DNA from 2 places in the Pseudomonas sp. GL_139_B genome. Region 1 is predicted to be linked to the other one. Evidence: riboswitches for the same ligand, from Rfam matches in the RefSeq annotation. Region 1 holds a riboswitch; the other holds the start of a gene.
The links. Region 1 has a riboswitch for cobalamin ahead of cobW (cobalamin biosynthesis protein CobW). Riboswitches for the same ligand answer to the same signal wherever they lie in the genome.
Positions count from the first base shown of each region.

Region 1 (7,955 bases):
ACTTCCTGCGCCTGATGCCGGCCAATTCGCGGGACGGCTATCTCGACGATTGGTACCAGAACAGTGGCAGGCTCAAGATGTGGCTGGACTACGAGGCCATCGATGACGACAAGCCGACCGCGCTGAAACTCGACGAGAAAGACCCCAAGCGCGACTTCGCCATGCAGTTACTGGCCCGTTACGGCGATCTCAATGCCAAACCCGATCCGATCAATCGATGCGAAGGCGCGTATTGCTCGCGGCCGAATATCGACCCGGCGTTGCAGAGCGCCGAACAGGCCTTGAGTCGCCTCACTTCGCGTCCGGCGGCTGGATTGAAGGTCATCGACCAGTTGCCGGAAGCGACGATGTTGCGCATCGAAACCGCAAGCGGCAAACGCGAGGTCTACAGCTTGCTGCGCAACCGTGCCCACAGCAACGTCGCGTTCCTGCTCGGTGAGTCGTTGCGCTATCAGCCGGGGCTCGACACGCTGACCATTTTCCCGGGTGTACTCAGCAGCTACCCGAACTTCATGTTCAACATTCCGGCCGACCAGGTGCCGGCCTTCGTCGATGCAATGGAACGCGCCAACGATACCGACAGCTTCGAGAAAATCGTCGAACGTTGGGGAGTCCGCCGCAGTCATCCACAATTCTGGTTCTATTTCCACGACCTCAGCCGGTACGTCCACGAAACCGACCCGGTGGAAGAGGGCGTGCTGGACATGAATCGCTACGAAAACCTCTGATCCACCGAAATCCCCTGTAGGAGCTGGCAAGCCAGCTCCTACAGGGGGGAATCAATGTTTCTTTCCCGACAAAAATACTAGGACTTTGTGCGGAGCGTTGATTGGCGTAAACTGCGCCCAAGCCTGCGAGGAGTTTCCATGACCGCTATAACCATTACCGACGCCGCCCACGATTATCTGGCTGACCTGCTCTCCAAGCAGAACACCCCGGGTATCGGCATCCGCGTCTTTATCACCCAGCCTGGCACCCAGTACGCCGAAACCTGCATTGCCTACTGCAAGCCGGGCGAAGAAAAACCTGAAGACACGGCGCTGGGGCTGAAAAGCTTCACCGCTTATATCGATCACTTCAGCGAAGCCTTCCTGGACGACGCGGTGGTCGATTACGCCACCGACCGCATGGGCGGCCAACTGACCATCAAGGCGCCAAACGCCAAAGTGCCGATGGTCAACGCCGACAGCCCGGTCAACGAGCGCATCAATTATTACCTGCAAACCGAGATCAACCCGGGGTTGGCGAGCCACGGCGGTCAGGTCAGCCTGATCGATGTGGTCGAAGACGGCATCGCCGTTCTTAAATTCGGCGGTGGTTGCCAAGGCTGCGGCCAGGCGGACGTGACCCTGAAGGAAGGCATCGAGCGCACCCTGCTTGAGCGTATTCCTGAGCTCAAGGGCGTACGTGACGTGACGGACCACACGCAGAAAGAAAACGCCTACTACTAAGGTGTTCGCTGCGAAAATAAAAAACGGCGCCCCGTGAGCGCCGTTTTTTATTGGTGAAGTCCACTGACCCCATCGCGAGCAGGCTCGCTCCCACAGGTGAATGCGATCAACTGTGGGAGTGAGCCTGCTCGCGATGGGGCCTTATTGGCGATAGAGATGCGCATGCCCGGCGCGATACAGCGACGACTCGCTGAACTGGTCACTCCCTAACACCCGTCCCACCAGAATCAACGCCGTCCGCCGAAACCCCTTGGCTTCAACCTTCCCGGCAATATCCTCAAGCGTCCCCACCACCCAATCCTGATCCGGCCACGTCGCGCGGTGAATCACCGCAATCGGACAGTCCGCGCCGTAATGCGGCAGCAGTTCAACAAGAATTTTCTCCAGGTGATTCACGCCCAAATGTATGGCCATGGTCGCCCCGTGTTGCGCCAGACTGCCCAGTTCTTCGCCCGCCGGCATGGCGGTCTTGTCGGCGTAGCGGGTCAGAATCACGCTCTGCGAAATGTCCGGGAGAGTCAGCTCCGCCCCTAAAAGCGCTGCACACGCCGCCGTCGCCGTGACACCTGGAACGATTTCAAAAGGAATATTGAGCTCGCGCAGATAGCGAATCTGCTCGCCAATCGCGCCATACAGACTCGGATCGCCGGAATGAACCCGCGCGACGTCCTGGCCGTTAGCGTGGGCGGTTTTGATTAGTTCGATAATCTGTTCCAAGTGTAATTCCGCGCTGTTGACCACCTGTTCGGCGCGATGGCCTTCCAGCACGGCGGCAGGCACCAGGGAGCCGGCGTAGATGATCACCGGGCAGGTGCGAATCAGCCGTTGGCCTTTGACCGTGATCAGTTCTGGGTCGCCGGGACCTGCGCCAATGAAGTAGACGGTCATCGTCAGTTCCTGTGAAAAGAAGAGGCTGGGCAAGGCTTCAGATGAAGATTGCTCATGATCGAAAGCGTGATTATCGGGGATTTTACGCAGCACCCGCTAATGCCAGCGTCGCTTGGGCAAGTATTTGTCGAGTAATCAGCAGTTTTGCCGGCGCCTGAGTCAGCTGTTCGGCCAATGCCAGGGCGGCACTTTCGGCTACGCCGTAGCAGCCGCTATGTTCGAACGCGATGTTCGAATGATGGCTGAGTTGCGGGTGATAACCGGCCAATTGATCACTGTTGAAATACATCAGCGGCAGCGCGAGTTGTTCCGCGAGCTCAATCAGGCCAGGTTCATCACGCTTCAAGTCGATGCTGGCCAGGGCCGTGATCTCATGAAGTCTGATGTGATGTGTCTGTAATGCCTGATCGAGCAAAGCACGTAGCGTGCTGGCGGGGCAACCACGCTGGCAGCCCAGGCCGACTACGAGCGTCGGCACTGTGCCAGCCTTTGTCATGCGTGGTATTGGCTATCGCTTTTGCGGCGGAACAACCAGGCACTGATCAGGCCCAGGGCCAGCCAGAACGCCACGTTGGTCAACTGCGAAGCGATTTTGAATTGAGCTTCCAGGGCTTCCGGCGCGAGCATCGAATGCACTTCAGGTTGTGGCGCGCCAATCACGTGCGGAACGGCCAGAATCGCCACGCCCAGCACTTTCATCAGCCAGTGACGGCTGAACACGATCAACGCGATCCCGACAGCGGTGGAGGCAGCGGTGCCGATCCACCAGATCTGCCGTTGCGCCAGATCCGCCGCAGCGGTGCCCGGCAATTCAGGCGGCAGGCCCAGGGTCGGTGCGAGGACAAACGTCGCATAACCGGCCAGACCCCACAGCAGACCTTGAGCGGTGCTGTTGGGGGCGCGCAGGGTGTAGAGACCGGCGAGCATCAGGGCGAAACCAACGGCCACCACCAGATTGCCGCCAGTGGTCGACAGCACGCGCTGCCAGCCGTCTTCTGGCTCCCAGGCTTCGGCGTCGTGGGTGTGTGCGGCCATGGCGCCTTCGGCGTGTTCATGGGATTGAACCACCGCCGGCTCGGCTTTCTCATAGGTTTCCGCTTGAAGAATCAGCGGCGCAACCCAGAAGCTTTGCAGCAAGGTCAGCAACAGGGCAGCCAGCAGCCCGGTGAACCCTGCGGTTTGCGCAATACGCTTGATCATGTCGTCAGCTCTCAATGGCACGGGAATGCAGAGCTGTGACGGGTATCGTGCGCGGCGTTGTGCACCGCTTCGATGTGCGAGAAACCGGCGAAGTACACAAGGCTAGCGCCCAGGATTGACGCGCAGACGGCGGCAGTCAGGCGTTGGGTCAGGGTAGAAGTGGTGCTGGCGGTTGTGTGGCCGGTGCTGCTGATAATCGACATGGCGCATCCCTCTGGTCTGTCAGCGGGTGAATAGAGCGCATGGAAAACCCCTGCGAGCGGGCACGCAGACGTTCAAACAGCGCCCGCCCACCGCGGGTTTGTTGTTCAGTGTCCGTAACGGTCACTTTGTGTTGCGGGCCGGTCTCCGGGCTCACGAGGGGCGCAGGCTTTCGCCTTGACCTGCAAGCATCACCTTCCCATGCCGAACTGCTGGCACAGTGGATTTGACGCTTCGCTCGCTTACCGTTGCGGGGGCAGCACCGGACTGACATGGCTTTGAGTAAAGCACATGATTCACCGGTTTCCCGTTTCACCCTGTGAAGGGCACCCGTAACAAAGTGCGTAGGAGAGCATGACGGGGCATTCGCGTCAATTGCCAAAGGTTCTCAACTCGAAATCGAGGTGCCTGCATCGCGGGCAAGCCCGCTCCCACAAGGATTGCGGCGCTCAACGCCTTAACTGATCGGGATTAGGGCTTGCCCGCGATGGCGTCATTCCATCCACCACAGAACGCGGCATGAACATTGACCCGCCCCAGCGGGATGCGTAGCCTTGCGCTTTCGAGGTTCTTCGGCGTTTGCCGAAGCTAAGAAGGGAACGCGGTCAATGCCGCGGCTGCCCCCGCAACTGTGAACGGTTCAGTTTCTGCCATGCCACTGCATGCGCCAGCCATGGCGCGAGCGGGAAGGCGCAGCAACCGCCAGTCAATCGACTGGCCAGCCGTCAGCCAGGAGACCTGCCTCGACACAGATTCTCACTTTCAACCGGGCGGGGTGATCCGGTGGCGAACTCTTCAGGCACGCGCATCCGCGTTGCCGGTCGTCGTCCCGTATGCCCGCCACCTTGCTAAAGGGCATCCGATGAAAACACTGGCCAAACTTCCCGTCACCATCGTTACTGGCTTCCTCGGTTCGGGCAAAACCACGTTGCTGCGCCACATGCTCGACAACGCTCAGGGTCGTCGTATTGCGGTGATCGTCAATGAGTTTGGCGAGCTGGGCATCGATGGCGAAATCCTCAAGCAGTGCTCCATCGGCTGCACCGAAGAAGAAGCCAACGGTCGCGTCTACGAACTGGCAAACGGCTGCCTGTGCTGCACCGTTCAGGAAGAGTTCTTCCCGGTGATGCGCGAACTGGTAGCCCGTCGCGGTGACCTCGACCATATTCTCATCGAAACTTCGGGCCTGGCCCTGCCCAAACCGCTGGTTCAAGCTTTCCAGTGGCCGGAAATCCGCAGCGCCTGCACCGTCGACGCAGTCATCACCGTCGTCGACAGCCCGGCCGTGGCCGCCGGCACCTTCGCCGCGTTCCCTGATCAGGTCGATGCCCAGCGCAAACTCGACCCGAACCTGGACCATGAGTCGCCGCTGCACGAGTTGTTCGCCGATCAGCTGGCCAGTGCCGACCTGGTGATCCTCAACAAGGCCGACCTGATCAGCCCTGAAGACTTGGCCCGCGTGCGCCTTGAAGTCGCCGAAGAATTGCCGCCTGCGGTAAAAGTCATCGAAGCCAGCAGCGGCCGTCTGCCACTGGACGTGTTGATCGGCTTAGGTGCCGGTTCCGAAGAACACATCGACAGGCGTCACAGCCACCACGATCATCACCACGAAGGTGAAGACGATCACGATCACGACGCTTTCGATTCCATTTCCATCGAATTGCCGCAAGCCGACGAAAGCCTGCTGATGGACGCGCTGACGCAATTGGTGGTCAAGCACGGCATCCTGCGCGTCAAAGGTTTCGCCGCGATCCCGAACAAGCCGATGCGATTGCTGATTCAGGGCGTGGGCACACGTTTCGACAAGCATTTCGACCGTCAGTGGGGGGCCGAGGAAGCGCGCACCACGCGCCTGGTGCTGATCGGCCAGGAACTGGACGCCGAACTGCTTGAAGCGCAATTGCGCGCCGCTCTCAGCGTTTAAGCCATGCACCTGCTCAGGACCCAGCCCGGCGGTTTCGTGTCGGATGACAACATCGCCGACCTTGGGCAAACCCCCGCCGAGCTGGTGATCCTGTGCAGCGGCGATTCCAGCCTGGCGCTGCTTGCTGAAGCCGCGCAGCAACTGCCCGACGACTACCCCAGCGTACGCCTGGCCAATCCGATGCAGGTGCAGAATCACGCTTCGGTGGATCTGTACGTCGACGAAGTGTTGCGCCACGCCAAGGTGATTCTGATCTCGCTGCACGGCGGCATCGCCTATTGGCGGTATGGCGTCGAGCGGCTGGTGCAGTTGTCCGAACGGGGCGTGCAACTGATTCTGGTGCCGGGCGATGATCGTCCGGACCCGGAGCTCAGCGACCTGAGCACTGTCGCTGCCGAAGACCGTGACCGGCTCTGGCAGTTTTTGCGTCAGGGCGGCATGGGCAATGCCCTGGACTTTTTCCGCTGCCTGGCCACTCGCTGGCTGGGCCGCGATTACACTTGGGCCGAGCCGCAAGTTCTGCCGCGCACAGCGATTTACCACCCACAAAAAAGTCCCGCTGAACTGAGCGATTGGCAAGCCGACTGGCAAGCCGATCAACCGGTGGCGGCGCTGCTGTTTTACCGCTCGCATTTGCAAGCGGCCAATACCGCTTTCATTGATGTTTTTTGCCAACGTTTGCAAGCGGCCGGGTTAAACCCTTTGCCGATTGCCGTGGCCAGTTTGAAAGAGCCTGGCTGCCTGACGGTGGTTGAGGGTTGGCTGGATGAAGTCGAGGCGGGGGTGATTCTGAACACCACCGGTTTCGCCCAGTCCAGCCCCGAAGCCCCGCACCTGCGACCGTTTCGCCGCGACATCCCGGTGATCCAGGCGATTTGCGCCCAGGACAACGAACCCGGTTGGCGTGCCAGCGAGCAGGGCCTCGGCCCGCGCGACCTGGCGATGCACATCGCGTTGCCGGAGCTGGACGGTCGGATCATCAGCCGCCCCATTAGCTTTAAGGATCTGGCGTGGCGCAGTGAGCGCAGTCAGTCGGATGTGGTGTGTTATCGAGCGCAGCCGGAACGCATGGATTTCGTCGCCGAACTGGCGCGGCGCTGGATCGATCTGGCGCGGGTGCCGAACAGCGAAAAACGCATCGCCCTGATCCTGGCCAATTACCCGACCCGTGATGGGCGCATCGGCAATGGCGTCGGCCTCGACACCCCGGCCGCATCACTGAACATCCTGCGTGCGTTGCGCAGCGAGGGCTATCCATTGCCGGCCGAATTGCCGGACAGCGGCACCGCACTGATTCACCAATTGCTCGGCGGCGTCAGCAACGACCTCGACACCTTGGACCAGCGTCCGTGTCATCAAAGCCTCGCGCTGGACGAATACGAACGGATGTTCGAGGCCTTGCCCGAAGCCAATCGCCAGGCCGTGCTGGAACGCTGGGGCACACCCGACAGTGACCCGATGTACCGTGGCGGGCGAATGATGATCGCCGGCCTGCGCTTGGGCCTGACCTTCGTCGGCATTCAACCGGCGCGCGGCTATCAGGTGGACCCGAGCGCGGTCTATCACGACCCGGACCTGGTGCCGCCCCACGGCTATCTGGCGTTTTACTTCTGGCTACGCAACACCTACGGTGCCCACGGCGTGATCCACGTTGGCAAGCACGGCAACCTCGAATGGCTGCCGGGCAAAGGCGTCGGGTTGTCGGAAAGCTGCTGGCCGGACGCACTGCTCGGGCCGCTGCCAAACATTTATCCGTTTATCGTCAACGATCCGGGCGAGGGCGCGCAGGCCAAGCGCCGCACGCAAGCAGTGATCATCGACCACCTGATGCCGCCGCTGACCCGCGCTGAAACCTACGGGCCATTGCGCAACCTTGAGTTGCTGGCCGACGAATATTACGAAGCGCAACTGCTCGATCCGCGTCGCGCCCGGGAATTGCAACGCGACATCCTGCAACTGGTGCGCGACACGCACATTGATCGCGAACTGCAACTGGACGAAAAACTCGACAGCGATGCCGATGCGGCGATCTGGTTGCCACGCCTGGACACGTACTTGTGCGATTTGAAGGAGTCGCAAATTCGCGATGGCCTGCACATCTTCGGCGAGTCACCGACCGGGCGGTTGCGCATCGATACCTTGCTGGCGTTGCTGCGGATTCCTCGTGGCGATGGGCGTGGCGCGCAATCGAGTTTGCTGCGCGCGTTGGCGAAGGCGTTCGAACTGCGTTTCGATCCGCTGGATTGTGCGTTGGCCAAGCCTTGGATGGGACCGCGTCCAGCTGAGCTGCA
Region 1 is NZ_CM174403.1:3,276,212-3,284,166, reverse strand. It holds gene AC3ISI_RS14940 (fatty acid cis/trans isomerase) at 1-728, shown strand, start outside; gene nfuA (Fe-S biogenesis protein NfuA) at 867-1,451, shown strand; gene cobM (precorrin-4 C(11)-methyltransferase) at 1,593-2,339, opposite strand; gene AC3ISI_RS14925 (cobalamin biosynthesis protein) at 2,422-2,835, opposite strand; gene AC3ISI_RS14920 (CbtA family protein) at 2,832-3,539, opposite strand; gene AC3ISI_RS14915 (CbtB domain-containing protein) at 3,551-3,742, opposite strand; cobalamin riboswitch at 3,862-4,089, opposite strand; cobalamin riboswitch at 4,289-4,500, shown strand; gene cobW (cobalamin biosynthesis protein CobW) at 4,603-5,664, shown strand; gene cobN (cobaltochelatase subunit CobN) at 5,668-7,955, shown strand, end outside.

Region 2 (7,955 bases), 1.2 Mb from region 1:
GTGATCAGCCACTGGAACAAGGCGCATCCACCCTGCGGCTTGAAGCCGAACGGCTCAAGCAGCCGCGCCAGACGCTCGCTGGCTTCCTCGCTGCGCAGACGTTGGCGGGCATGACCTTCGGTGTCCAGCAGACAGGCCTGGCCAATCACACGGGTCGGCCCGCTGACCGCCCACGGTCCGACTTGCTCGGCGAGCAAGTTGAGCAGTTTGCGTTCCGCCAGCACGAACCCCAACCGGACACCGGCCAGACCAAAAAACTTGCCGAACGAACGCAATACAATCAAGCCGACCTGGTGGGTAAACGGCGCCACACTCAACTGCGGCGTGTTGTCCATGAACGCCTCGTCCACCACCAGCCAACCACCACGCGAGGCCAGTCGAGTGTGCCAGTCGAGCAGACGACTCGGGGTCAGACTCAGGCCGGTCGGGTTGTTCGGGTTGACCACCACCAGCACATCGAGGCTGTCGATAAAGAAGTCGACCTCCTGCTCCAGCACCTCACGCACGATGTAGCCGCAGCGTCGCCAGGCTTCGGCGTGTTCGGCGTAGCATGGCGACAACACGCCGACCTTGCCGGCACGCCGCAAACGCGGGAGTAACTGGATGGCCATTTGCGAACCGGCCACCGGCAGCACTTGCGCCGCGCTGTAATAGTCGCAGGCCGCCTGCTCCAGGCCGTCTCCGGTTTCCGGCAAACGTGCCCAGGCGCGCAGCGGGATGTCCGGGATCGGAAACGGCCAAGGCGCCAGGCCGCTGGACAAGTCGAGCCAATCGGCTTCTGCGATGCCATATTCGCGCGCCGCCTTGCGCAATCGGCCACCGTGCTCAAGCATAGAATTCAGCCCCCACGCAGAGAATCAGCAACCATAACCATACCCCGCGCTGAACCAATTGCCAGCCACGGTCAATGGAATCGGGATCCGCCGGCACGCCTTCGCCCAGTTGCGGACGCTGATGCAACTCACCGTGATAAATCGCCGCCCCGCCCAACTCGACGCCCAATGCGCCGGCGCCCGCCGCCATCACCGGGCCGGCATTCGGGCTGTCCCAGGTGGGGCCTTGCGTACGCCAGCATTTCAACGCCAGTCGGGTTTTTCCCAACAGCGCATAGGTCAACGCCACCAAGCGTGCGGGAATGTAGTTGAGGACGTCGTCGATCTTCGCCGCCGCCCAGCCAAATCGTTCGAAGCGTTCATTGCGATAACCCCACATCGCATCCAGCGTGTTGCTCAAACGGTAGAGCACCACACCGGGCGCACCGGCCACAGCAAACCAGAACAGCGCAGCGAACACCGCATCGCTGCCGTTCTCCAGCACTGATTCGGTGGCCGCACGGGCAACTTCGGTTTTATCCAGTTCACTGGTCTGGCGACTGACCAGATACCCCACACATGTGCGCGCTTCTTCCAGGTCATCACTGCGCAGGGCTTTCGCCACCGGCTCGACATGCTCACCGAGGCTGCGCATCCCAAGGGCACAATACAGCGCGAGAATCTCGACGACCCAACCCACATAAGGCGCCCAGGACAATGCCGTGGCGAGCAAGGTCAGCGGCAGCACCGCCAGCACCCACGCGGTAACGCCATGGCTGCGCCAGCCACGACCACCGCCGTTGAAACGTTGCTCGATGCGCTCGGCATAATTGCCGAACGCTACCAGCGGATGCCAGCGTTTGGGCTCACCCAGCAGCGCGTCCAGCGCAACTGCGGCGACACTCAATAACGCCACACTCATTGACTTTCTCCCCAATAATTTTCATACAGCAACTCACTGAGTGGACGCGCTTGCGCCCACCCTTCGAGCACCAGCATCGGCGCTGGATAGAATGCCTTGACCGGACCCAGACAAAGCACCGCCAACGGCTTGGCCCCGACCGGCAAACCCAGCAGGTCCGCCAGCGCTTGCGGCTCGAACAGCGACACCCAGCCCATGCCCAGGCCTTCGGCGCGAGAGGCCAGCCAGAGGTTTTGAATCGCACAGGACAACGAGGCCATGTCCATTTCTGGCAAGGTGCGCCTGCCGAAAATGTGGCGCTCGCGATCATCCATCAGCGCCGCGACCAGCACCTCGGCGCAGTCGTTGATGCCTTCGACCTTGAGCTTCATGAATTCGTCGGTGCGCTCGCCGAGGGCTTCGGCGGTGCGAATGCGTTCTTCTTCCACCAGCAACTGGATCTTGCCGCGCAGGGCTCGGTCGCTGATGCGGATGAAGCGCCAAGGCTGCATCAGGCCGACGCTGGGTGCCTGGTGTGCGGCTTCGAGCAGGCGTCGCAATAGTTCAGGCTCGACGGTACCGCCGCTGAAGTGACGCATGTCGCGGCGTTCGGCGATGGTGCGGTAGACCGCTGCGCGTTCGGCCTGACTGAATGCGTTGTCAGTCATGGCCTCTTCGCGAGCAAGCTCGCTCCTACAGGGTTTAGGTGATCCAATGTGGGAGCGAGCCTGCTCGCGATGGCGGCCTCAGGGTCAGGCGCAAAAAGCGCGGCAACCGCCGATGGATTGGACGGAAAATAAAAGTGCACATAAGAAGCCGTCATCCGCCCCTCACGATAAACCGCCTCCGCCCCGCGCCCGCCATTCGGGCTCAGGCCACGCGTAATCGGCTCAATTTCGGTACTGGTCAGCGAATGGTGATAGGTGTGCCCGCGCAACGATCCTTCCGGCAGTTCGACCGCTTGCAAGGCCAGCGCGGCCAGACGCTTTTGCATCACTGCATCGCCCTTCAGCAACCCCACCAGTTCGGCGCGGGTGCCATCGACATCAGTCAGCGAGTCGAGCAGATACAGCATGCCACCACACTCGGCCAACAGCGGTTTACCCGCTGCATGGTGTGCGTGAATCGCATTCAGCATCGAGGTATTTTGTGACAGCGCCACATGGTGCAATTCCGGATAACCGCCGGGTAGATAAAGGCTGTCAGCCCCCGGTAATTCGCTGTCGCGGATCGGCGAGAAGAACGACAGCTCGGCGCCCATGACTCGCAGCAAATCCAGACTCGCGCCGTAGGTGAACGCGAACGCTTCATCACGGGCCACAGCAATTCGCACACCCGCGAGCAACGGTTCGACCGCGATTACATCCGGGGCTGCAAATTCCACCGCCGGCGGCAATGCCACTTCACAGCTGCTGGCCAACGCATCGGCCGCCGCATCGAGGCGCACATCGAGATCATTCAGCTCACTGGCCTGAACCAGCCCTAAATGTCGACTCGGCAATTCGATCCCGGTTTCCCGCGACAAAGCGCCGTACCAACGCAATCCTTCGGTCAGGCTGCCTTCGAGCAATTGCGCATGACGCAGCGTGCCAACGCGGTTGGCCAACACGCCAGCAAACGGCAAGTCCGACTGATACTTCGCCAAGCCCAACGCCAATGCACCAAAGGTCTGCGCCATGGCGGTGCCGTCGATCACCGCGAGCACCGGCACACCGAAGTGCCGCGCCAGGTCAGCACTGGACGGCGTGCCGTCGAACAAGCCCATGACACCCTCGATCAGGATCAAATCGGCTTCAGCGGCGGCTTCCCACAACAGTCGACGACTTTCCTGCTCGCCGACCATCCACATGTCCAGTTGATACACCGGCGCACCGCTGGCGCGTTCGAGAATCATCGGGTCGAGAAAGTCCGGGCCGCATTTGAACACGCGCACCTTGCGCCCCTGATTGCGATGCAATCGGGCCAGAGCGGCGGTGACGGTGGTCTTGCCCTGACCGGAAGCCGGCGCGGCAATCAGTACCGCCGGGCAATGACGTGGTTGATTCACAGCTCGACGCCTTTTTGCGCTTTGATTCCGGCCTGGAACGCGTGCTTGATCACGCCCATTTCGGTGACAGTGTCGGCGAGTTCGATCATTTGCGGCTTGGCGCCGCGACCGGTCACCACCACGTGCTGCATGGGCGGGCGCGCCTGCAAATCGCTGAACACCTGGTCCAGGTCGAGGTAGCCGTGCTTGAGGGCGATGTTCAACTCATCCAGCACCACCAGGCCGATGGACGGATCGCTGAGCAATTCACGGGACACTGCCCAGGCCGCTTCAGCGGCGGCAATATCACGCTGGCGGTCCTGGGTTTCCCAGGTAAAGCCCTCGCCCATGACATGGAAACGCACTTGCTCCGGGAAGCGGCGAAAGAACAGTTCTTCACCGGTGCTGTTGCGGCCCTTGATGAACTGCACCACACCGCACTGCATACCGTGGCCCATGGACCGGGCGAGCATGCCGAATGCCGAACTGCTTTTGCCCTTGCCGTTGCCAGTCAGCACCAGCAGTAAACCGCACTCGTTTGGGGAATTGGCGATGCGTTCATCGATCACGGCTTTTTTGCGCTGCATGCGCGCCAAATGGCGTTCGTCACGATCAGGGGTATCGGTCATGGGGGAGCTCTCCGTTGAGGCTGGATAACGGCGGGCAGGCACAAGAATAGACGGCAAGAAGCCTGGCATCGCCCACCGTGATGCCGCTGGATGAATCAGGCCGGTCTCCGGGCTCATGAGCGGCGATATGCCGGGCTGCGCGCCTTCCCATGTCGAAGATAGACACAGTGGCTCAAGGCGCAGTCTTGACTCATTTACCGTTGCGGGGGCAGCGCCGGGATCGTGAAGATTCGTCGTATGACGAAAGTCACTCACCGGCTTCCCTGTTTCACTCTGTCGGCCACGGCCACAGAGCACCTGAAACAAGCCGCGAAGGTTAGAGGGTTGGGGGTGGAGCGTCAAATGAAGACAAAGCCGCGGCGAGCGATATACTGCCGCCGATCATTTTATTGACGCCAATCTTGCGGCACACGGCCAGCAATGATATCAAAGAGCCACAACCCAACAACAACACAATTACAAGGGTGAGCAAGATGCAAGGCATGATTATCAGCAATCCGAAGCTGGAATTCCTGCGACCGGTGCTGGAACGCTGGTTTGACTGTATCGACCGCTACAACACGATTCGCGGCGATAACGAAGCGCCTTACTGGCATGACGAAAAGGCCAACCTTGGCCTGCTCTCCACCGCCGCCTGGATGGCGGAAATGGTCACCCTGCAAAGCGCGCCGACCCGCAAACAAATCGAAGAAGGCGAGCGCAATGCCCACGCCGATCTGTTTATCGCGACCGCCGAAGAGCGTGCCTATCTTCAGACCACTCAACGCTGGCCCAAGGTCAACAGCCTGAACCTGACGCAGGCACTGCTGGACATCACCAGTGACGCCAAACGCCTCAGCTACACCAGCGACCTTAAACTCGGCTGCCTGTTCGTGGCTCCGCAAAAAGCCCAGCAGAGCGCCACCCCTGAAGAACTTCAGGACATGGTTGACGACCTGCAAAAGGAACACTGCTGCGCGGTGGCCTGGTATTTCCCCTACGCCTACCGCAAGTTGCGTAACGAAGCCGGCAACTATCACCCGGGCATCGCCGTCCTGTTCAAGGAAGCTCGCGGCTGACCGGTTGAACCATCGCGCTGTTTATCTTCTCTATGAATAAGACACTGCATTCATAGGGAAGACCAGCATGCGCAAGTCCCCGCTCGTTCTCGTCATCGTGCTCGCCGGAGGGCTTGCCGCCTGCGGTGAAACCTCCACCCTGCAAGTTTCCGACGGCACCGGTCCGTCACCCAAGCTGCCCGAACCGAATAAAACCCTGATTCCGACGGTGAACGTCGCTCAGGCGATCGGCTGGCCGGCCGACGCGAAACCCACCGCTGGCGCCGGGACCCAAGTGGCGGCCTTTGCTGAAGGCCTCGATCACCCGCGCTGGCTCTACGTGCTGCCCAACGGTGACGTGCTGGTGGCCGAAACCAACGCGCCACCCAAACCCGATGACGGCAAAGGCATTCGTGGCTGGGTCATGGGCAAAGCCATGGGCCGCGCCGGCGCTACCGTTCCCAGCCCGAACCGCATCACGCTGCTGCGTGACAAGGACCACGACGGCATCGCCGAAACGCGCACGGTGTTCCTGGAAAACCTCAATTCGCCCTTCGGCATGACACTGGTCGGCAATGACCTGTACGTGGCCGACACTGACCGCTTATTGCGTTTCCACTATGAAAGCGGTGACACGGCGATCAAGTCGCCGCCGATCAAAGTGATTGATCTGCCGGGGGGCACGCTGAATCATCACTGGACCAAAAACGTCATCGCCAGCAAGGACGGTAGCAAGCTGTACGTCACCGTGGGCTCAAACAGCAATGTTGGTGAAAACGGCCTGGACAAGGAAGAAGGCCGCGCGGCGATCTGGGAAGTGGACCGCGCCACCGGCAGTCACCGGATATTCGCTTCGGGGATTCGCAATCCCAACGGCTTGGCCTGGGAGCCCCGCAGCGGCGCGCTGTGGACGGCGGTCAACGAGCGGGACGAAATCGGCAGCGACCTGGTGCCGGACTACATCACCTCGGTCAAGGATGGCGGGTTCTATGGCTGGCCATTCAGCTACTACGGCCAACATGTCGACATTCGCGTCGAGCCGCAAAACCCGGACCTGGTGGCCAAGGCCATCATGCCGGACTACGCGGTGGGTCCGCACACTGCATCGCTGGGCCTGACGTTCGCTGAAGGCAACACCCTGCCCGCGCAATTCAAGGAAGGGGCGTTCATCGGCCAGCACGGCTCATGGAACCGTAATCCGCGCAGTGGCTACAAAGTGATTTTCGTGCCGTTTGCGGGCGGCAAACCGACCGGGCAACCGGTTGATGTGCTGACAGGCTTCCTCAATAACGACGAAGAGGCCAGGGGCCGGCCGGTGGGCGTGGTGATCGATCAGCAGGGTGGCTTGCTGGTGGCGGACGATGTGGGGAACAAGGTGTGGCGCGTGACCGCAGCCAAATAACTGCAACACCTGTAGAAGTGAACCTGCTCGCGATAGCGGTGGACCAGCCATATTGATGCTGGATGTGCCGGCCTATTCGCGAGCAAGCTCGCTCCAGGGGTCAGCGCTTTATCAGGGATTGCGCGCCAAATGCTGGGGCTGCAGAACGCGTTTGGCGCTCAGGTATGCCCTCTGCCAATAGGCTTTAGACAGGCTGTCGAGCTTCACCGTGCCGCCAGTCGCGGGCGCATGGACGAAGCGGCCTTCGCCGACATAAATCCCGGCATGGCTGACCTGAGAGCCGCCATTAGTCGCGAAGAAAATCAGGTCACCAGTTTGCAGGCCCTCCTTTCCCACATTGGCGGCTTGCATGCTGATCAACTCGCGAGTGGTTCGCGGCAAGGAAATGCCGGCAACATCACGGTAGACGTAACCGATCAACCCACTGCAATCAAAGCCCGAATCCGGCGTGTTGCCACCCCAGCGATACGGCGTCCCCACCAGACCGAGCGCGCGGAATAGCACGTCTTCTGCTTCAGGGGAAAAGGACTGCGGGTTACCGAAAATAATGGGCGCGCGAACCACCGGCGCAGGTGGGGTGCGGCTGGCACAGGCGCTGAGCAGCGCTGCGAAGAAGAACAGGAGTGCGAGGCGGGCCGACATCGTCATAAGCAGAACATCCTGATCTGGCTGCGGCTTTTTCTGCCGGGGGTGCAGAAAAGAAAACCGCCTGCGCGGGGCGCAGGCGGTTTGCCATCATTAATAGATCAGAATTCTAGCGGCTACGCGGCAAAGTTCAAGTAAGACTTTAACTTCGCCTTACAACCTGTACGTTTACTTGCGAGCGGTGACCACGGTCGGGGCCATCGCGAGGGCGCGCTTGGCCTCGATGAAGGTCTTGTTCCAGTAGCTGTCGCCCAGGCTGTCGACCCGAACACCACCGCTTTTGCGGCTGCTGGAATGGATAAACTGGTTGTCACCCAGGTAGATCCCGGCGTGACTGACGCGGCCGCGACGACCATTGGTAGCGAAGAACAGCAAATCGCCCGGCTTCAGCGCACTGCGAGATACCAGTGGCGCATTCACGTTGATCATTTCGCGCGTGGAGCGTGGCAGGTTCATGCCCGCTTCTTCACGGAACAGATAACCGATGAAACCGCTGCAATCGA
Region 2 is NZ_CM174403.1:4,512,305-4,520,259, forward strand. It holds gene cobD (threonine-phosphate decarboxylase CobD) at 1-833, opposite strand, end outside; gene cbiB (adenosylcobinamide-phosphate synthase CbiB) at 826-1,734, opposite strand; gene bluB (5,6-dimethylbenzimidazole synthase) at 1,731-2,381, opposite strand; gene AC3ISI_RS20615 (cobyrinic acid a,c-diamide synthase CobB) at 2,378-3,760, opposite strand; gene cobO (cob(I)yrinic acid a,c-diamide adenosyltransferase) at 3,757-4,368, opposite strand; cobalamin riboswitch at 4,450-4,684, opposite strand; gene AC3ISI_RS20625 (hypothetical protein) at 4,842-5,426, shown strand; gene AC3ISI_RS20630 (PQQ-dependent sugar dehydrogenase) at 5,494-6,807, shown strand; gene AC3ISI_RS20635 (C40 family peptidase) at 6,919-7,455, opposite strand; gene AC3ISI_RS20640 (C40 family peptidase) at 7,621-7,955, opposite strand, start outside.
Region 2: linked by a shared signal. The riboswitch ahead of cobO (cob(I)yrinic acid a,c-diamide adenosyltransferase) and the one ahead of cobW (cobalamin biosynthesis protein CobW) in region 1 are both predicted to bind cobalamin.